DNA from 2 places in the Paenibacillus sp. FSL H8-0048 genome. Region 2 is predicted to be linked to the other one. Evidence: riboswitches for the same ligand, from Rfam matches in the RefSeq annotation. Region 2 holds a riboswitch; the other holds the start of a gene.
The links. A riboswitch is a leader RNA that binds a small molecule or an ion and turns the genes downstream of it on or off. The one in region 2 is predicted to bind glycine.
Positions count from the first base shown of each region.

Region 1 (11,181 bases), 460 kb from region 2:
TTGCGCTGGCCGAAGTCGTTCTCATACCGGAAGCGGATCTTCTCACTGCCCGTTCCATGCAGCAGCTTGTTCATCTGCTCCGGGGAGAGGCTGCTAACCGGTACATTCTGCGGGATCTTGAAATGCTCGCACACCGATTTCAGGAACTGCGGATAGTAGTTCGATGTACTGCCTGTCCAGGCCAGGAAAGCTCCTTCTTCAATGGACTTCTCCATATCCGGGATCAGCAGATCGGGATCGACTACCATATTCATCCCCAGCCCGTCACACTCAGGGCAAGCCCCAAATGGACTGTTGAAGGAGAACATGCGCGGCGCCAGCTCTTCTATGCTGAATCCGCAGACAGGACAAGCGAAGCTGGCACTGAACAGCAGCTCTTCCTGGCCCATCACATCAACGAGAATCTGACCACCGGAAAGCTTCAGCGCAGTTTCCAAGGAATCGGTAAGCCGGGTCTCGATGTCATCCTTAATTACAATCCGGTCAACAACAACCTCAATCGTATGCTTCTTATTCTTTTCCAGTACAATGTCTTCCGTCACTTCGCGCAGTTCACCGTCCACACGTACACGGACGAAGCCTTGCTTCGAGATATCTGTGAACAGACCCTTATGCTCACCCTTACGGCCGGAAATGACCGGGGCCAGAATCTGCAGCCGGGTCTTCTCCGGGTATTGCATAATCCGGTCCACCATCTGTTCAACGGTCTGGGAAGTGATCTCTATGCCATGATCCGGACAATGCGGATGGCCGATCCGGGCAAAGAGCAGCCGCAGATAGTCATAGATTTCGGTAACCGTCCCAACCGTGGAACGCGGGTTACGGCTAGTCGTCTTCTGGTCAATTGATATGGCCGGAGAGAGTCCGTCGATGGAATCCACATCCGGCTTCTCCATTTGGCCCAGGAACTGGCGGGCATAGGCAGACAAAGACTCCACATACCGGCGTTGTCCCTCGGCGTAGATGGTGTCGAAGGCCAGGGAGGATTTACCCGAACCGCTCAGTCCCGTTAGCACGACGAAGCGGTCACGCGGAATCGTTACGTCGATGTTCTTGAGATTATGGGCCCTTGCGCCCTTGATTACTATACTTTCATGTGCCAACGGTACCTCTCCTTTAAGGGGAATTTAAAATGGAAAAACATTTTGGGAAAATATTTTCGATCCCTCCCAAACCCTCCCTTCCAAGGGAGGGCCCCAAGGGTTGCACCCTCTGGACACCCGCAAGCTCGGCGGAAGGAATTAGGTTGGTGAATGGACGGCTACTGGGGCAATGGGCCCGCTAACCCCTACGGGGCCGCTCCTACGATTAGAGCGATTCGGCTCACTGTGGCTTGCCGACAACGCTGTCCCTTCGGGATACGCGCTAAGAAATTAACTGCGGGCTGTTCCTGCGGAATGCGCAAAGGGCTTCAACTGCACGCCGTCCCTCCGGGATACGCGCTAAGGGCTTAACTGCACGCTGTCCCTCCGGGATGCGCAAGGGCGTGGCCCCTTTATCTTCAAAAGGAACGGCCTGAGTAGCGCCGTTCCCTGGATCGTTAACTTCAGCGCCGGGTTACTCTGCCCGCAATTCAAGCAAGGCATCGCGCAGTTCGGCGGCGCGTTCGAATTGCAGGTTCTTGGCGGCGTCCTTCATCTCGGCCTCCAGACGCTGCATCAGGCTCTGCTTGTCTTTCTTGTTCAGCTTGCCGCCGACACCGGTGAGGTAATCAGCCTTGGACTCGGCCACCTTAGTCGCCTCGATGATATCGCGCACCTTCTTGTTGATGGTCGTCGGGGTAATCCCGTGCTTCTCATTATGAGCGATCTGAATCTCACGGCGGCGCTGGGTCTCGCTCATCGCCTTCTCCATGGAGTCGGTGATGCGGTCGCCGTACATAATGACCCGGCCCTCCGAGTTACGGGCGGCACGGCCGATCGTCTGGATCAGCGAACGCTCGGAACGGAGGAAGCCTTCCTTATCAGCATCCAGAATCGCGACCAGCGACACCTCAGGCAGGTCAAGACCCTCTCTGAGCAGGTTAATACCGACCAGCACGTGGAAGGTACCCAGACGGAGATCACGCAGGATCGCCATCCGCTCCAGCGTCTTGATATCGGAGTGCATATAACGTACCTTGATACCAATCTCCTTGAAGTAATCCGTCAGGTCCTCAGACATCTTCTTCGTTAGAGTGGTTACGAGTACACGCTCATCGCGTTCTACCCGGTCACGGATTTCGCTAATCAGATCATCGATCTGTCCTTCGGTTGGACGCACTTCAATGATCGGGTCAAGCAGACCGGTAGGACGGATAATCTGCTGAACCATAGTATCGCAATGCTCCATCTCATAAGGCCCCGGTGTTGCGGACACATATACAATCTGACTCACCTTGTCTTCGAATTCCTCGAATTGCAGCGGACGGTTATCCAGCGCAGACGGCAGGCGGAAGCCGTGCTCCACCAGGACGGTCTTCCGCGCACGGTCACCGTTATACATCGCCCGGATCTGCGGCAGCGTCACATGGGACTCGTCAATCACAATCAGCATGTCATCCGGGAAATAGTCCATCAATGTGTAAGGAGTCGCTCCCGGCTCCCGGAAGGTAAGCGGACCGGAATAGTTCTCGATCCCCGAGCAGAAGCCGACTTCCTTCATCATCTCGATATCATAACGGGTCCGTTGCTCCAGCCGCTGCGCCTCCAGCAGCTTGCCTGCTTCGCGGAGTACAGCCAGCCGCTCCTCCAGCTCACGCTCAATATTGACCAGCGCTACACGCATCGTCTCTTCCTGGGTTACGAAGTGAGACGCCGGGAAAATCGCGATATGATCGCGTTCGCCGATCAGCTCGCCTGTCAGAACATCAATCTCCGTAATCCGTTCGATCTCGTCTCCGAACAGCTCTACCCGGATCGCATGCTCGCCCTGGGATGCCGGGAAGATCTCAACGACATCCCCGCGCACACGGAACGTACCACGCACGAAATTAATATCATTACGCTGATACTGGATATCTACGAGCCGGCTCAGAATCTGATTGCGCGGCTTCTCCATCCCTACACGCAGAGAGAGCAGCAAGCTTCCGTATTCCTGCGGCGAACCGAGACCATAAATACAGGACACACTCGCCACAATAATAACGTCACGGCGTTCGAACAGTGAGCTGGTTGCCGAGTGGCGGAGCTTGTCGATTTCTTCATTTATGCTGGAGTCTTTCTCAATGTAGGTATCGGAGGAAGGAATGTACGCCTCTGGCTGGTAGTAATCGTAGTAACTGACGAAGTAATCCACGGAATTGCTCGGAAAAAATTCTTTGAACTCACTCGCCAGCTGCGCAGCAAGCGTCTTATTGTGCGCAATGACCAGCGTCGGGCGGTTCAACTTGGAAATCACTTGTGCGATGGTAAAGGTCTTGCCTGTACCTGTCGCTCCCAGCAGCGTCTGGTGCTTCTTGCCCTGCCGGATGCCGTCCAATAACTCTTCTATGGCATGAGGCTGATCGCCCTGGGGTGTATACTCGGACTCCAGTGCAAAAGTCTTCGTACTGACGACAATATCACTCATTTGCCCGTCTCCCCTCTATCGTCTAGAATATATGAATATATTATAATTTTAACCCTAATCATCCTTCATCCATACCAAGCTGAAAAATATGGAAGATAGGAATGCACGTTCCCGTTTATTATACAGCGTTGCCCAGACTGTTGCAAACCATAATATATAGAAATTTAAGGAGCCTGAATTTATGGATTTCATTACAATACTCGGCCTGCTGGCCGGAATTGCCGCTATGATCGGCGGTTTTCTGTGGGAAGGCGGCAGCCTGTCCGGCCTGCTGCAGCCCAATGCTGCCCTGATCGTATTCGGCGGTACCCTTGCGGCGGTGCTTATCAGTTTCCCGGCGTCCAAGCTCCGCACTATTCCGGCGGCGCTCCGCCTGGCTTTTGGCCGGCAACGGGACACCAGCCGGGAACAAGCCGAAGAGCTGATTGCCCTGGCTGCACTCACGCGGCGCGGCGGTGTTCTCGCATTAGAGAAGCGGGCGGAGGAGCATCCTGATCCTTTTACCCGTGAAGGCCTGTTTCTGATTGTCGACGGCAATGACCCTGATCAGGTCCGCCAGATCCTGGAGCTCGGGATGGATGCCAAGGAGCTGAAATATGAAGGCTATGCCAAAATATTCGAAGCCGCCGGCGGCTATGCACCGACCATGGGGATTATCGGCACCGTTATGGGGCTGATCCGGGTTCTGAGCAACCTAACGGACCCTTCCAATCTGGGCGGGTCAATTGCCGTAGCTTTTACAGCAACACTCTATGGCGTAGCCAGCGCTAATCTACTCTTTTTACCCATTGCCTCCAAAATCAAATCCCGCAGCCAAAGTGAGCTGGGCACCATGGAGATGCTGCTCGTCGGCATTCTGTCCCTGCAGAACGGAGATCACCCGCATCTGGTCCGGCAAAAGCTGGCCCCCTTCCTGACAGACGCTCCTAAACGCAGCAGCAGTACCAGCCCGGGGGAACCGCTATGAGACAAAGAAACCGCCGGCAGCCCCGCGCCTCCGCAGGCAAGGAGAGCCGGGACCGCTGGATGATTACCTACGCGGATCTGATCACGCTTCTGCTGATTTTCTTCGTGATTCTGTTCGCCATGAGCAGCCTGGATTCGCAGAAATATGCCATTGTCAGCGGCTCCTTATCGGATACCTTCAAGAGCGGAAGTACAGTGCTGGAGGGCGGAAGCGGCGTACTTGAAGGCAATCAGGGAATTACAGGGACTGACGTTTCGAAGGGTCATACTGAAGACAGTGGAACCGCTGGCGGTCCTTCTGCTACAGGCTCCGCGGATTCGGACGGGCTGAATGGAAACGGACAAACAGGAGATGGGGATGGACACCAGCCGTCAGCGCGTGAGCTTGCTTTTCGGGAACAGGAAGCGAAGCTGGCTGCTCTTATGGGCGTAATCACCCAGTATGTGGAGGAGAATAACCTCGGGGAACAGATTTTTGTTGCCGATAAACCGCAGGGCATTGCCATCACGCTGAGTGACCGGTTCCTGTTCGATGCGGGTAAGGCCGAGCTGAAATCCCCTGCTTTCCCTGCCCTGCGCCAGCTCTCCGGCCTGTTTCGCGGTATCGGGGCGACGATCAGCATCGAAGGCCATACCGACAATGTTCCTGTGACCCCCGGATCGTTATACAGAGACAACTGGGAGCTATCCGGCGCCCGTGCGCTGTCCGTCCTGCGCTTTTTTCTGGACAAAGAGGGGCTGAGCCCTGATACCTTCCAATATGCAGGGTACGCCGATACCCGGCCCGCCTATGATAATACAACCGCAGAGGGAAAGCAGCGGAACCGCCGGGTTGAATTGATTGTGCTGCGGCAGCTTCAGGAGGAAGAATAGCCGGCAACCGCTCAGTCTATGGCAGATCCTCACTGGCAAAGATACAGTAAAGCTGATCAAGGAGTTGGAGCTTCGTGCACGCAACAAAAGGAACGCCGGATGCTACCCGTTTTTTGGAGCTTCTGCGGCTGTCGGTTTCATTGGTATTGATTATTTTCGCCCAGATTACTATCACTGGCTTCGTAGGCTTTTTTGTTGTATTTCTGCCCTTTTTGTCCTCCTCTTATTCCCCGGGAAGCCTGCTTACCGGAATGAAGTTTCTGATTGCCGGCTTTGCCTTTGCGCTGCCTTGGCTCGGATACTGGTGGATGATGTACAGCTTATCCGGGAATGGCCGCATCCGTGGCTTTTTTCTACTTTTGCTCACCTCGTATTTAGCCCTTATATTTATTTGTATGCAGATCGATCCGGTCTACAATCCGGAAGCCATGATTCCCGGTTCTGCAAGAGAATCTACCTTTCTCGTTTGTATGGCCATGTCTGCCGTAATACTTTTCCCGTTTTATTCGCTTGGCGTTTATATCTTCGTGCTGAGACCTGTCAAGCGTCCCCGAAAAAGATACCGTTTCCTGCTGCTGTGCCTTCTGTTTGCTGTGGCGGGCCTGGTTCTCTTGCCCTTTCTGTGGCACTCTGCTCCCATCGTCTATCCCGGTTTGCTCAGCTTCCCGGAATAACAGACAGACGCAAAAAGACAGACCTCTCACATTAGTAACATCTAATGTAACAAAGAGAGGTCTGTCGTATTAACAGCCGCTTTCGCGGATAAGCTAACTTTTATTCCCCAACCAGTTCCTTGTACGCAGCCGCATCCAGCAGGCCGGTTACTGCCTCTGCGAACTCAGTATCAAGCTCCAGCTCAAAAATCCACCCGTCTCCGTAAGGCTGGTCATTGATCAGCTCCGGGCTGGCCTCCAGCGCATCGTTGATCTTGGTCACCTTACCGGATACGGGTGAATATAGCTCCGATACGGTCTTCACAGATTCGATACTGCCCACACTGTCGCCTGCTGAGATCGCCGCGCCCACTTCCGGAAATTCTACAAACACGATATCGCCCAGCAGATGCTGCGCATGATCCGTAATCCCTACACGTACTACGCGTCCCTCGCCCTGCTGCGCCCACTCATGCTCTTCGCTGTATAGCAGGTTGTCAAGCACTTCACTCATGTCCAAGCCGCCTCTTTTCCGTAATTGGAGTTCTAAATTTAGTTATAGCCTAAGTTATCGGCTTGCCTAATGTCAATATAACTGACAGTAAAATTAAATTTGTCAACTTTTTGACGTTTTTTGATTGACAGGGCGGAGGGTTACCCGGTTTAATGGAGTCAGTAGAAAAACATATGGTTTGCGAATGATGGCATAGGGAGAGACTGTCTCACAGGAAGACAGCGCCGAAGGAGTAAGCCCGGGATGGGTGAATCTCTCAGGCAAAAGGACCTTTGCCGGACGCATCTCTGGAGAGCATCCGGGTGCCTGCGCTGCAGGCTTCACGGATCACCAACGGGGAAACCTGCGCGGCATGGCAGGGTAACTCTCAGGTACCAAGGACAGAGCGAAAGTCCATTTATGCATACGTGCATAATGGCTTTCGCCTGTCCTTTTTCGTATGTAATCAGACCAAGGGAGTGACAAGATGGATGCTTTGAGAAGAACGCCTTTTTATGACCTCTATGCGGCTTATGCGGAGTCCAGATGTATTGATTTCGGCGGCTGGGAGCTGCCGGTGCAGTTCACGGGCATCGTGAAGGAGCATGAAGCCGTCCGTGAACGGGCCGGACTGTTCGATGTCTCGCATATGGGAGAATTCATGGTTACCGGGAGCGGCGCGGAAGCTTTCCTGCAGAGAATGACCACCAATGATGTCAGCCGCCTGAAAGACGGCGCAGCGCAGTACACCCTGATGCTCTACCCAAGCGGCGGAGTGGTCGACGATCTGCTCGTATACCGGCTGGGTGAAGAACGTTACATGCTTGTCGTCAATGCGTCCAACATCGATAAGGACTTCCAGTGGCTGCAGGAGCATCTAACCGCTGAATTCGGCGGCGTCACCCTGAAAAATATCTCGGATGAGACGCTGCTGCTCGCCGTGCAGGGGCCGCTCGCGGAGACGATTCTGGCAAAAGTCACGCAGGTGTCTCTAACAGAGTTAAAACCGTTCCACTTCATCGAACAGGCTGAAGTCTGCGGCGTCACCGTCCTGCTCTCCCGTACCGGATATACTGGTGAGGATGGCTTCGAGCTATATGCTCCCGCAGATACGGCAGCAGCACTCTGGAACGGCCTGCTGGCTGCTGGCGCTCCGCATGGTCTGACGCCTGCCGGACTCGGCGCACGCGATACCCTGCGTTTCGAGGCCAAGCTGCCGCTGTACGGCCAGGAGCTGTCGGCGGATATCACTCCGCTCGAAGCGGGTGTCCAGTTCTTCGTGAAGCTGGATGCAGGGGATTTCATCGGCCGTGATGCCCTGCTGAAGCAGAAGGAAGCCGGTCTGCCCCGGCGTCTTGTGGGCCTGGAGATGGTCGACCGCGGCATTCCCCGCTCCCACTATCCCGTGTACGCGGACGGAGTGAAGATCGGTGAAGTAACGACCGGCACCCAATCCCCTACCCTGAAGCGGAATCTCGGACTCGCCCTGCTGGACGCTGCCTATACGGAGCCGGGCACAGAGGTGTACGTGGAGATTCGCGGCAAGCAGCTCAAGGCTGCCATAATCAAAGCCCCATTCTACAAAAGAAGCCAAGGAGTGAAGCCGCAATGAAGCACCGCTATCTGCCTATGACTGAGCAAGACCGCACAGAAATGATGGAAGCCGTAGGCATCCAGTCCATCGATGAGCTGTTCGCCGATATTCCGCAGTCTGTCCGTTACCAGGGAACCCTGCCGATGTCCGGCGCTCTGGACGAATATGCACTGCTTCGCCATATGAAGAGGCTCGCAGACAAGAATGCCGACTTCGACACCCACGCCAGCTTCCTTGGTGCCGGATTATACGATCACCATGTTCCGGTCGTCATCAACCATGTGATTTCACGTTCGGAATTTTATACCGCCTATACCCCTTACCAACCGGAGATCAGCCAGGGTGAGCTTCAGGCGATTTTCGAATTCCAGTCCTATATCTGTGAACTGACCGGAATGAAGGTCGCCAATGCCAGTATGTATGACGGCGCAACGGCCCTGTCCGAAGCGGCTGTGCTGGCCGCAGGCGCCACCAAACGCAAGAAGCTGATTGTCTCCCGTACGGTTCACCCGGAAGCGCGTCAGGTGCTGCGCACCTCCGCCAACGCCTGGGGCCTGCAAATTGTTGAGATTGACTATGCTGACGGGGTAACGGATCTCACCAAGCTGGCCGATGCCATCGACAGCGATACCGCTGCTGTTCTGGTCCAGTCCCCCAACTTCTTCGGCGGGATTGAGGATCTGCGCCAGATTGAGCCGCTGATCCATGCGGTCAAAGGACTGCTCGTGGTCAGCGCGAACCCCATTGCGCTTGGCGTGCTGGAATCCCCCGGACGGCTTGGCGCAGACATCGTAGTCGGCGACGCGCAGCCGCTGGGTATCGCCGCCTCGCTGGGCGGCCCTACCTGCGGATTCTTCGCGGTGGCTGAGCCGCTCATGCGCCGGATGCCGGGCCGGATCGTCGGCCAGACGGTTGACCGGAATGGCAAGCGCGGCTTCGTGCTGACGCTGCAAGCCCGCGAACAGCATATCCGCCGGGAGAAGGCGACCTCGAATATCTGCTCCAACCAGGCGCTACTAGCGCTGTCTGCTTCCGTCTACCTGTCCGTGATGGGCAAGGAGGGCATGCGCGAGGTGGGTGAGCTGAACATCCGCAAGAGCCACTATGCCGCTGGGCGGCTGGCTGAAATCACTGGTGCAGAGCTTGTCTTCACTGCCCCGTTCTTCAATGAATTCGTCCTGAAGCTCCCGGAGGGCAGCAGTGTGAGTACAGTGAACTCCAAGCTGCTGAAGGAAGGCTATCTGGGCGGTTATGACTTAGGCCGGGATTATCCCGAGCTGGCCGGACATATGCTGGTTGCCGTAACGGAGAAACGAAGCAAGACCGAAATTGACGAATTCGCAAGCGCACTGGAGGGCTGTGTATGAAACCGGAACAAAGTCTGATTTTTGAATTAAGCCGTCCCGGCCGCTCGGCCTACTCCCTGCCTCTGTGTGATGTGCCGAAGGACGAAGGCCTTGATGCACTCATTCCCGGAGGGCTGCTGCGCAGTGAGCCGGTTGTGTTACCTGAAGTATCCGAGGTGGATGTGATCCGCCACTATACCGCCCTGTCCCGCCGCAACTTCGGAGTCGATAACGGCTTCTATCCGCTCGGCTCCTGCACGATGAAATACAACCCCAAGATCAACGAGGATGTCGCCCGCTTCCCGGGACTCTCCAAGATCCATCCGTACCAGCCGGAGGAGAGCATCCAGGGTGCGCTTGAACTGATGTACACGCTGCAAAAGGATCTTGCCGCCCTGACCGGCATGGATGCCGTATCCCTGCAGCCTGCTGCCGGTGCCCACGGCGAGTGGACCGGCCTGATGATGATCCGCGCCTACCATGAGAGCCGCGGTGAGGTCCGCTCCAAGGTCATCGTGCCCGATTCCTCGCACGGCACCAACCCGGCAAGCGCCGCAGCCGCCGGTCTTGAGACAGTCACCATCCCGTCCAACGGTAAGGGCATGGTTGACCTTGAGGCGCTGAAGGCAGCTGTCGGCAGTGACACCGCTGCGCTGATGCTCACGAACCCGAGTACCCTCGGCCTCTTCGAGACGCAGATCGTCGAGATTGCCGCGATTGTCCATGAAGCGGGCGGACTGCTCTATTATGACGGAGCGAACTCCAACGCGATTATGGGCATCACCCGCCCGGGCGATATGGGCTTTGATGTGGTGCATCTCAACCTGCACAAGACGATGAGTACGCCGCATGGCGGCGGGGGGCCGGGAGCCGGACCGGTCGGCGTGAAGGCGAAGCTGATCCCGTTCCTGCCGCAGCCTACAGTGGCGCAGAACGGGGACGGCAGCTTCACACTGGACTGCGGCGGGCCGGAATCGATTGGCCGCGTCAAAGCCTTTTACGGCAACTTCGGGATTCTCGTCCGTGCTTATGCGTACATCCGCACCTACGGTCCTGACGGCCTGCGTGAGGTGTCCGAGAACGCAGTGCTGAACGCCAACTATATGATGCACCGGCTGGCCCCTTACTTCGAGATCCCCTTCCCGGGCGTCTGCAAGCATGAATTCGTCATGTCCGGCAAGAACCTTAAGCAATACGGTGTCCGTACCCTCGATGTAGCCAAACGGCTGCTCGACTTCGGCTATCATCCGCCAACCGTCTACTTCCCGCTGACAGTAGAGGAATGTATGATGATTGAACCTACCGAGACCGAGAGCAAGGAGACGCTCGACGGCTTCATTGAGACCATGATCCGAATCGTTAAGGAAGCCGAAGAGACGCCGGAGATAGTGATTAACGCACCGCATACGACTGAAATCAGCCGCCTGGATGAGACGCAGGCCGCGCGTAAGCCGGTACTCAACTGTTCTTGCGGTTAACCAGATCAATTCATATATTTTCAAATAGCCGGGTCAGGGATACATCGTATCGCTGCCCGGCTATTTGGTATGTACCCGGAAGCGGATTCTCCCGGCTATGGCGTAAGGCGCTTCACGAACTGGAAGCGGTCATTCACCCGCATTTTACTGTAGATACTCTTCAGCATATTGCGCACGGTGCCTTCACTGATCCCCAGATCGCTCCCGATATGCAGCGCGCTCTTCTCCA
Region 1 covers NZ_JBBODF010000001.1:5,288,733-5,299,913, reverse strand. Annotated here, with positions in the region: gene uvrA (excinuclease ABC subunit UvrA) at 1-1,103, opposite strand, end outside; gene uvrB (excinuclease ABC subunit UvrB) at 1,558-3,549, opposite strand; gene NSU18_RS22700 (flagellar motor protein) at 3,731-4,516, shown strand; gene NSU18_RS22695 (flagellar motor protein MotB) at 4,513-5,388, shown strand; gene NSU18_RS22690 (hypothetical protein) at 5,640-6,062, shown strand; gene gcvH (glycine cleavage system protein GcvH) at 6,163-6,555, opposite strand; glycine riboswitch at 6,740-6,837, shown strand; glycine riboswitch at 6,841-6,941, shown strand; gene gcvT (glycine cleavage system aminomethyltransferase GcvT) at 7,022-8,146, shown strand; gene gcvPA (aminomethyl-transferring glycine dehydrogenase subunit GcvPA) at 8,143-9,495, shown strand; gene gcvPB (aminomethyl-transferring glycine dehydrogenase subunit GcvPB) at 9,492-10,952, shown strand; gene NSU18_RS22665 (LuxR C-terminal-related transcriptional regulator) at 11,048-11,181, opposite strand, start outside.
Region 1: linked by a shared signal. The riboswitch ahead of gcvT (glycine cleavage system aminomethyltransferase GcvT) and the one ahead of NSU18_RS20745 (amino acid permease) in region 2 are both predicted to bind glycine.

Region 2 (11,181 bases):
TGCCTGCCGATCTGAAGCCTGGTGAGAAGCTGACCCGCGAAGCTTTCACCTACCAGCTCATTCATGCGATGGAGAACACGAACCGCCTGCCGATGATTAAGCCAGTGGTGGTAGAGTACGCCGATCAGGATCAGGTGAAGGTAGAATACTCCGGTGCCCTGCAGCGTGCGCTGAATTACGGTGTCCTGAAGCTGGATAACAGCGGCAAGCTTAACCCGAAACAGGAGATCACCCGTGCGGAAGCGGCAGTAGCCATCAGCAATGCACTCGCTTATCTGAAAGCCCATCCGGCGCCGGTGGTGACGGACGAGGTGCTTACAGCAGCACAAGCTGTACAGGTGATAAAAGAGGTTGTCGGACCTGAGGCCAACCTGCAGATCAAGATTGATCCGGCGGCCAGCATGTCCCGTGAAGAATTCACTTATCTGCTGATCCATACTCTGCAGACCAGCGGGCAACTGCCGATGATTAACGTCATTCCGGTAGAGGTGAAGGACGGCGATCAGATCAATATCCTGAACTCGGGTGCCATCCAGGCCGCCATTGCCTTCGGCTTCGTGGAGCTGGATGCTGCAGGTAACTTCAATCCCAAAGTAGGGATTACCCGCCCTGAAGCTGCTTCTATTGCCGGGAATGCGGCGAACTATCTCAAGGCACATCCCGCGCCCGCTGCTATAGGTAAGACAATCACTGCCACCGAGGCCGTACAGTTCATCAAGGATGCTGCCGGACCTGAGGCGAATCTTCAGATCAAAATTGATCCGAACATGAGCGTAACCCGTGAATCGTTCACCTATCTGCTAATTAACACGCTCCAGACCAGCGGCCAACTGCCGATGATCAAGCTGATCCCGGTGGAGATCAAGGATAATGACAAGATCAATATCCTGAACTCGGGAGCCATTCAGACCGCGCTTGCCCTCAAGATCGTGAAGCTGGATCAAGATGGAAGCTTCCGTCCGCAGGACGGTGTCACCAGCGCTGACGCAGCGGCAATGGTCAGCCAGGTGAAGGCGATCCTGAGCGGAAAATCTGCGAAGTAAGCAACCTTCCCTTCATACTTGCCCCTTCTGCCGAAAAGGCGGGAGGGGCTTTGCTGTATTTTACAGCATCAGCACCATCAGATCCTCATCCAGGTACTCGCTGCCAAGCTTCATCGCCTTCGGCTCTGTGCCGTAGCGCACGAATCCCAGAGATTCGTAGAGTCTTTTGGCCGGAACGTTATGGGAGGTTACCGTCAGCATCAGCAGCTCCAGTCCCGGCGCGGCCTTCGCCCGTGCTATCAGCTCAAGCATCAGCGCACGGCCCGTGCCATGTTTACGGGCTCCTGGATCTACATATACTGCATAGACATGAGCTTTGTGCTGAATCTTGGGCCTGCTCTCCCGGAACAAGGTAGCCATTCCCGCCAGCCTTTGCTCCCCATCCAAGAAGGCACCCAGGGTGAAATGCTCATCCGAGGAGTCCAGCTTAATCCGGGTAGTCTCGATAGACAACTTCGCTTCCGCTTTATAGGAGCTTAGAAAAGCTTCCGGGTGCTGCTGCAGCGACTGCAAACGAAGCGCCCGGTATACTTCGGCATCAGACGGGGTTAACGTTCTTATATATATCACTCTTCTTGCCCCCTTACATTCCAATTTTACGATTTGTAGTAAATTGACAAATATCAAAAAGTCCGGTATATTTAAGTTCGTAAAATTATATTTTGCACAATTTAAATGATAGGCTTAATTCGACTCACATCACTTGAAAAGAGGGACTCTTTATGATGACTGTAAGTTCAATTCTTGTTGCCTTAGTAGCACTAGAGCATGTCTACATACTAGTACTGGAGATGTTTCTATGGACCACCCCGAGAGCACAGAAGGCGTTCGGATTGACCCCTGCGTTCTCCCGGGAGACGAAGTCGCTTGCTGCCAACCAGGGCTTGTATAACGGCTTCCTGGCAGCCGGTCTAATCTGGGGCCTGCTGCATCCGAGCGCAGACTTCGGTTACCAGTTGCAGCTGTTCTTCCTGATCTGCGTGGCGGTTGCGGCCATCTACGGCGGACTCACCTCCAAGAGATCCATCCTGCTGATGCAGGGCCTACCAGCCTTCCTGGCGCTGGCGGCTACAATTATCGCACATCTGTAAGATTTGCGGGCTTATCCAGGCAGCTTCCACACTTACCCTCACAGCTTCTGCGCGAACTGATTCAACTGCTCAGACATCGCCCGAATCTCCTCAATGAAGCTGGACATCTCTTGCGTTGAAGCTGCCTGCTCTTGTCCCACTGAGGCAATCTGACCGATGGATTGGCCGATTCCCTTCATCGCTGTCTGGATCTCCCGCAGGGTGTCCCGTATCCGCTGCGCGGATTGCTCGGTCTCCTGTGAGAACTTGCGGATTTCTCTGGCGACAATATCGAAGCCCCGGCCCTTCTCTCCGGCATGGGCAGCCTCAATGGCCGCATTAATTCCAAGCAGATGCGTCTGGTCGGCAACCTTCCTCAGAACAGCCAGCACTTCATCGCTTTTTTGGACACTTGCAGCAGTGGTCTCAGACTGGACCAGCAGCTTCTGAGAGAAGCCGGCCAGCTGGTTAGACCCGCCCGCTACCTGCATGATCCGCGCATTAGCCTGATTCAGGGACAGTGCCATCCGGTCGGCAATTTCCCGCAGCTCGGTCTGTCTGCGCACCTGAATACAGACCGCCCCGCAGACACGTTCATCCTCTCCATGTACCGGAAGGACCGTACCCACAAATTCGTATCCATAATACTCTTTGGGAACGTTGGCCCTTGAGTATTCATCATTTGCCAGTGCGTGATACAGAGGTTCGTCCGCGTGAATAATCTGCCCGGCGCGAATCCCCAGATCAATGGAATCCCCAGGGTAATAGGCGAGAAACTTCTCGGTATCACAGACGGCAATCGAGATATCGTATGGAAAAGCAGCTTTCAGAACGGGCGCGAGATTTATTATATCTTCAAGGGAGCGTACGATGTTTTTCATAGGTGAGGGTCTCCTTTTATTCAGTTAGCTTCAGGGTACAGCGAAATTAAGAGTTAAGTTCGACATGTTGCGACAAACCTCCTTTATTCAAAAATGAATAATTAAAATTTGATCATTGTGATCGCTTTTTCGATTACATTTTGCCCGTGAGCCCTCGACGTGATCAATGTAGCAAAATAGCCGGAGCCCTCAGTTACTACTGACAGGCTTCGGCTTATTGGCGTTCTTCTATTACGCTACACTTGATCCTATGAAATCCTTCAACCGGTTCAGCTGCAGCAAGTGATGGCGGTAGTGCATTTCAATCAGCAGATACCATTCTGCCGCAGACAAGGGGCCGAACCGGGGATGGGGGGCGGTGCTGTGCTCAGGTGCCTGCGCAAGCTTCGGCAGGGTCTCGCGCATACGCTCCATCACTGTGTTCAGGCCTTGGATCAGCTGCTCCTTGCTCTCCGGCTGCACCGGCGTATACTGCGGGGACGGCGGAACATGAACGCGTACAGGCGGGAAGCTGCCCCCGGCAAAAACCGCTTTACCATCCGGAGTCATCTCTGCTTCCTTCCCCGCTGCTTCCCCGTTCCCGGCCAGACAGAGATCGATATTACGGAGCTGCATGTACAGCGCCGATTGTATCAAGTGCTGGACCATCTGCCCAAGGGACCACTCTCCCTCAGCCGGTTGCCGCAGCAGCTCTTCCATACTGAAGGTATCTAATTCCATAAGATAGTGATTCGCAGTCTTTTCAAATTGCTGCAAGGCTTCTGTAGGGTTCATATTCATAATATTCAGGCAACTCCTTTATTCTTAAGGTCTGACCTGAATATACACAAACGCTACTGACAACGTTATGTCAGTAGCGTTCCAGCATTCCCGCCGCTTCCTCCCGCACAAGCTTACGCAAGGCTTCCGGCTCCAGGACAACCGCCCCCGCTCCCCAGCCAAGCACCCATTGCAGCAGGTCCCCGGGCTGGCGCACACGGAAGGTCATAAGCCTGCCGTCTTCCTGGTCCTCCACTGCCTCCAGATAAAAGTTATTCGATTCAGCAGCCTTGTCAGCGATCTCGGGATGCACCAAAATGCACACGCGCACATGGCGGTCATCCTCCGGCTGGTACTCGTGCAGATCGAAACCCACAGGCACTTCGAACCGGTCATCCAGAAGGGTAAGTCCGCTCATTCTGGATAACCGGAAATGACGGATCTCCTCCCGCAGCCAACACCAGGCGACCAGGGTCCAGGCGCCTCTGTTCAGAACAAGTCCATATGGCGAGGCGATTCGGACACTCCGGTGACTTCCGTCAGCTTCCTGTCTGCCCTTCGTATACCCGAAGCTGATCTTTCGCTGCTCCAGAATCGCACGGCGGATCTGCCCGATATAATCCTTCTCCTGTCCTTGCAGTCTGTCTTTAGAGGTATTCAGCAGCAGGACGCTCTGACGGATGCGGGAGGCATTCTCCCGGACATCGACCGGCAGAACCGCTTCAATCTTCCTGCCGGCTGCGGAGGCCCGGTCCCCGTATTCCGTATCGAACCGCTGCTCCACGAAATCCGTTCCGATCAGCAGAGTCACAGCCTCCTCCGCGGTGAAGCTGACCGGGGGCAGGAAATACCCCTTTACCAGCGAATATCCCTGACCTGTAGCTCCTACCACCGGCACTCCGGCTTCACTAAGCGCCTGTATATCGCGGTAGATGGTTCTTACGCTAGTCTCGAAGACAGACGCCAGATCCTCTGCCCGTACGACCCCTTTGCGCTGCAGCTCCAGTACGATGGCTAACATGCGGTCTGTCTTGTTCATACGGCGGCTGCACCCTCTTCATCCTGAAATCAGTTTATGTATTGATTATACTGATTTCCTGTTCACTTTTCTCCTTACGGCTTCTGATGGAGTACAGAACGAACAGCAGGATGAACCAGAGCGGAGTGAACAGCAGCGCCGGACGGGTCTCATCGGCAAAGAGCATGATCACAAGAATGGCGGCGAACAGCGTCAGGACAGCATAGTTAATCACCGGGGTGAATGGCGCTTTGAATTTGGAAGCGGCATGTAAGTCCGGGCGGTTCCTTTTATACTTGATATGGCAGACCAGCACAACGCCCCAGACCCAGATGAAGCAAATGGCACTGATCGTAGTCACGATGCCGAAGGCCTGGCCCGGAATGAGCTTGCTGAGCAGTGCTCCGGCAGAGATCACCAGGGTGGAGAGGAATAAGGAATTCGCGGGCACATGATTCCGGTTCAGCTTGCCCAGCTGCGGGGAAGCCTGATTCCGTCTGCTCAGATTGTAGAGAATCCGGCTGGTCGAGAACATCCCGCTGTTGCAGGCGGAGGCCGCCGAGGTTAAGACTACGAAATTGATAATCCCCGCAGCAATCGGAATCCCGACTAGACTGAAGGTGCGCACGAACGGACTTTCAGACGCGCTAAGCTGGGTCCAGGGATTAATGCACAGCAGCACGAAGAGCGCGCCTACATAGAAGAACAGAATCCGCAGCGGAATTTTGTTGATCGCGGACGGGATGTTTTTCTCCGGATTCGCCGTCTCTGCTGCCGATACCCCCACCAGCTCCACGCCAACATAAGCGAACACTACCATCTGGAAGGAGAACAGAAAGCCCTTCACCCCGTTCGGGAACACGCCCCCGTGCTCCCAGAGATTGCGGACCGACACGGAGCCTGCATCCGTCTTGAACTGGGTCACCAGCAGGACAATGCCCAGGCCGATCAGAGCCAGTATCGTAACTACCTTGATCAGGGCAAACCAGAATTCCAGCTCCCCGAAGCTCTTGACCGTCAGCAGATTCAGCCCGAGCAGAATGATCAGGCAGATGACGGCCGGTACCCACTGCGGAATATCGAACCAGTACTGCACATAGACGCCCACCGCAATCACATCGGCCATCGCCGTCATAATCCAGCAGAACCAGTAGGTCCAGCCTGTAATGAACGCCGCGCGCGGCCCCAGGTAATCCTCAGCAATATCCGTAAAAGATTGATACCCCGCCTTCGAGAGCAGCAGTTCCCCGAGCGCCCGCATCACAAAAAACACGGCAATCCCCACGATCAGATACGTGAGCATGATGGAGGGCCCGGCCTGCTGAATGGCTTTGCCCGATCCCAGGAATAACCCTGTGCCAATCGTTCCCCCGATAGCGATAAGCTGGACGTGACGGTTTGCAAGCTCTCTTTTTAATTCTGTCTGTGCCATTCCTGTTTCCCCCTTAATGTATACAACATTGTACGTAACGCAAAAAAGGAGACTGGATATCATCCAATCTCCCGGTGCATAAAAAGTTCCAAATAAGCTTCTGCAGCAGCGGCTGATCCGCATAGCAAAAACAAATCCGGTACTCTTCTGTCCTTCTGCCTGAGATTGTGAACCCTTCGGCGCTGCGGAACTCCGCAGTCTCTCCAGAAGCTGCTCCAGCTATAGTGTGATCCATAGCCTTCATAGCTCTTGTACTGTATTAAATTGGTGCTGCGTTAATGCATTCCGATATTCTAACATATTACTTGCAATGTGAGCAATCCTCTGTGAAAAAAGTCTCAATGCTTAGCAGGAGTTTTGCACAATGAGGTCATTTTTGAATAAACAGAGTCATTTGCAAGAAAGAATTCCGTTCATCTGCTCTACTATAATAAATTCATCCAGAACAAGTAGAGTGAGGTTAGAACTTATGGCAAATCCCGCACCACAAGCTATGAACACCAAGTCAGCGACACCGCCCCAGGGCCGTTTCGGCCGTCTGCTGCACAATATCGTGCGATACCGGGTGCTGCTGCTGATGCTGCTGCCCACGTCGATTATCTTTTTCATCAACTGCTATATTCCGATGTTCGGATTATTCATTGCCTTCAAGAATATCAACTACATTGACGGCATTATGGGCAGTCCTTGGGCCGGGCTTGACAACTTCCGGTTCCTCTTCGCCACCTCTGACGCCCTGCGGGTGACCATCAACACCGTGGGTTACAATGTAGTCTTCATTATCTCAGGCCTTATTCTCTCCGTCTCGCTGGCGATTGCAATCAATGAGGTGCGTAACAAGCTGGCTTCGAAGTTCTTCCAGACGGTGATGATTATGCCGAACTTTCTGTCCATGGTTGTAGTCAGCTTCATCGTATACGCCTTCCTGCACCCGGAGTATGGCTTCCTGGTCAAGCATATTCTGCCGATGTTCGGCTACTCCTCGGTGAATGCTTATATGCATCCTGAAGCTTGGCCTTACATCCTGTGGATCACCAAGATGTGGCATTCGATCGGTATCGGCAGTGTCATCTATCTGGCGGCCATCACCGGCATCAGCGAAGAGCTGTACGAAGCTGCGGTGATGGACGGGGCCAGCAAATGGCAGCAGATCACCAAGATCACCCTGCCGCTGCTTACGCCGATCATGGTCATTCTCACCATTCTTAACATGGGCGGCATCTTCCGCTCTGACTTCGGGCTGTTCTACCATGTGACTCTGGACTCCGGTGCGCTGCGCTCAACTACGGACGTCATCGACACCTATGTCTACCGGGGCCTGATCCAGCTCAATGACCTGGGGATGTCCTCTGCGGCGAACTTCTATCAATCGGTCGTCGGATTCTTCCTGGTCATCGGCGCGAACGCTCTGGCCCGTAAGCTGAACCGCGATACGGCTCTTTTCTAGAAACGGAGGATTCTAATGACTACTGCATCCCGAAGCAACCCTTATACCAAAGGCTCCACCACCGCCCAGATTATTCTGAATGTGTTCTTCATCGCCTTCAGCCTGGCGTGTATCCTGCCGATTGTGCTCATTGTCGCTATCTCCTTAACGAACGAGAAGGCCTTGACGCTGCAGGGATACAAGTTCTGGCCCGATCATATCGATGCTTCCGCGTACCAATATTTGTTCAAGCATTCGGAGACACTGGTTAAGGCGTATGGCGTCAGCCTGACCGTTACCCTTATCGGAACTGTTCTGGCCGTGCTGCTGATTGCGCTGTATGCGTATCCGCTCTACCGGAAGGATTTTCCTTTTAAAAAGACATTCAACTTCTACCTGCTGATCACCATGCTGTTCTCGGGAGGGCTTGTCCCCTTCTATCTGCTATACGTGAACTATCTCGATCTGAAGGACTCGCTGGTTGCGCTGATTCTGCCCGGCTTGTCCAATGCCTTCTATATCTTCATCACCCGTACCTTCTTCCAGCAGACCATCCCGGAGGAGATGATTGAATCCGGTAAGCTCGACGGAGCTTCGGAATGGCGGATCTTCTTCCAGTTGGTGCTGCCGATCTCCCTGCCTGTGCTGGCGACCATCGGACTGTTCACTACGCTGATGTACTGGAATGACTGGTTCAACTCCATGCTGTTCATTAATGACACCAATAAGTTCTCCCTGCAGTACGTTATGATTCAGATGATCCGCCAGGCCGAGTTCTTCAAAACCCAGCTTGCCGGCACCGGTGTCGCCCTGATGGTACAGGAATCCGTTCCAACCGAAAGTCTGCGGATGGCCATGGTCGTGCTGTCGATTGGTCCGATTCTGTTCATCTATCCGTTCTTCCAGAAGTACTTCACCAAGGGCCTCACGATTGGGGCTATCAAAGGTTAATGGGTCTAGCTCTGGCATAAATGCCGGTTAGAATATATGATCTAATTATCATTGAGGAGGTTCATACAAATGAGAACAACCAGAAGCTCGGGCGCGGTGCTTGCTGCCCTAACCGCCGTGATACTGGGCATTACCGGATGCGGCGGGGGCAATTCAGGTGCATCCGCACCCTCCAAGGCAGAATCGACAGCAGCAGCTACAACAGCAGGCACGGAAGGCAGCACGAATCCTGACACCTCAACGTTCCGCAAGCTGAAAGTGTACACGGTCGGAAATTTCCCGCAAAATGATACCAAGGCGGTTGTAGACGAGATCAACAAGTATCTCAAAGAAAAAATCAACGCCGAGATTGACTTCCAGGGACTCCCTTGGTCCTCCTGGGCCGAGAAGATGGCACTGGCCTATCAATCCGGTGAACAGGTCGATTTGACCTTTGCCCCGAACTGGGCGGATTTCGCCAATAACGTAGCCAAAGGCGCATTCCTGCCGCTGGATGATCTGTTAGCCAAATATGGACAAGGCATCAAGGACACCCTGGACCCCCGCTTCTTTGACGGCGGCAAGGTGGACGGCAAAATCTACGCCATTCCGACCAATAAGGAAATCGGCGAGAGCCATACCATTATGTTCCGCAAGGATCTGGTGGATAAATACGGATTCGATGTGAACTCGATTGAGACGCTGGAGGATCTGGAGCCATGGCTGCAGACGATCAAGGAGAAGGAACCGGCCATCGCGCCAATCTGGCTCTCCGGCAGCGGCTCGGACACCCTGGGCTACTTCGACAAGACCAGAGAGAGCATGAAGGAGAACTTCCGCTATGAGCTGGTGGCAGGCGCTCCTGCCGGAATCGTCCTGGATACCAAGACCGATAAGATGGTGATCAGCTCGATGGAATCTGACACGGCGATCTACCGTATGAAGCTCTACGGCGACTGGTTCGCCAAAGGCTACATCAATAAAGATGCGGCAACGACCAAAACCAGTACTGAAGACGCTTTCAAGGCCGGCAAGACCTGGATGAAATTCGGTTCAGACAAACCGGACTCCGACAAGGAAGATTCCATTGCCACCGGCATTGAACTGGTGAAGCTGAAGGGGAATGAACCCGAGATCAGCACCGCCAGCGTCAGCAACTCCATGATGGCCATCGGACGCACCTCAATTGATCCAGAGCGGACAATGATGCTGCTGAACCTGCTGCATACCGACCCGGTTCTGGTCAATCTGATTGACTTCGGCGTAGAGGGACGGCAGTATGTCAAGGTAGAAGGCAAGGACAACTTCATCAAGCTGCCTGACGGCATTGCTACCCGTGCCGATACCGGCTGGGCACCGGGAATTGAATGGATGTTCGGCAACCAGACCATAACCTATCTGTGGGAAGGTGAAAGTGCCGATAAATGGGAGAAGTTCAAGGCTTATAACGAGAGTGCCCATAAGGTGAAGTCCTTCGGCTTCAACTTCAATACCGACGCTGTCAAAACACAGGTCTCTGTGGTCAGCAATATTATCAAGGAATTCCGTCCGCTGCTGGAAACGGGCAGCCTGGGAGTAGACAAGGTGCTGACGGAATACAATAATAAGCTAAAGGCTAACGGCATTGAAGAGATCCGCGCCGAGGTTCAGAAGCAATACGATGCGTGGAAGGCTAAACAACCAAAATAAACAAGTGGAAACGACTATGCCGTCCTTATTTAAGGACGGCACCCGTTTTAGCGAAAAATATAAGGATATGTTGTCGTGTGGAACATACAAATTCTTATATTTTAAGCAAAGGGGAAGGACGGCAGCCGTCCTTCCCCTTTCCTGCCGCTCAGCGTGTAAATGTACCTAAGGATAAGGGGGATGACTGTGAAACTATCATTGCGATTCAAAGTGAGTGCCCTTGTCCTGCTGCTGGTCACGCCGCTGTTCCTTTTCCTCTCCTACACCAATCTCTATTCCACCAACATTGTCCGGGAGAAGGTTGCGAAGTCTGCTTCAGACACGTTGACCCTGCACTTAGGTACACTCGATGAGCTGCTGGAGCAGACCAGCCATTATCTGCTGCGTACCGCCAATGAAAATATGCTGCTGGAGCTCTATTCGGACAGCGGTCCCGACAGCGTCAATTATTACCTGTCCATCCGTAAGCTGATGGACCAGTGGTACAGCGATGTCAGCTACTACACCATTATCCGCAGTGTCTTCGTCTACCATCAGGACCGGGACGAGTTATTCCTCAGCAGCCAGAGAGAATATTACCAGGAGAAGGAGGTCATTGCCTCCGGGCTGTCCTCGCGCCTGAAGTCGCCTAATCTCCAGGGCTCCCTGAAGTGGGAGACTGTGACCCTCGGCGACGAGCCGGTGTTATTCAAGGTGCTGCCGGACAAGAGCGGACGGCTTCTCATGGGGGTACTGGTCAGTATCGATTCTCTGGCCCAGCCGCTGACCCAGCTGGAGTCTACCGGAGGCAGCGGGCAGGTGGGCATGATCGACAATGACGGTAAATTGCTCTGGGGCCAGTTCGCCAGTGAAGATCTTGCGCTCATTCGCACCCAGCTCGGCCGCCCTGACCGTCCGGTGGATGCAGCGATCCGGCTGAGCAACGGCAATTCT
Region 2 covers NZ_JBBODF010000001.1:4,826,367-4,837,547, reverse strand. Annotated here, with positions in the region: gene NSU18_RS20775 (S-layer homology domain-containing protein) at 1-1,043, shown strand, start outside; gene NSU18_RS20770 (GNAT family N-acetyltransferase) at 1,104-1,613, opposite strand; gene NSU18_RS20765 (DUF1304 domain-containing protein) at 1,766-2,134, shown strand; gene NSU18_RS20760 (methyl-accepting chemotaxis protein) at 2,173-2,994, opposite strand; gene NSU18_RS20755 (DinB family protein) at 3,226-3,768, opposite strand; gene NSU18_RS20750 (helix-turn-helix transcriptional regulator) at 3,845-4,792, opposite strand; gene NSU18_RS20745 (amino acid permease) at 4,827-6,203, opposite strand; glycine riboswitch at 6,341-6,420, opposite strand; gene NSU18_RS20740 (ABC transporter permease) at 6,697-7,650, shown strand; gene NSU18_RS20735 (carbohydrate ABC transporter permease) at 7,666-8,580, shown strand; gene NSU18_RS20730 (ABC transporter substrate-binding protein) at 8,650-10,248, shown strand; gene NSU18_RS20725 (sensor histidine kinase) at 10,435-11,181, shown strand, end outside.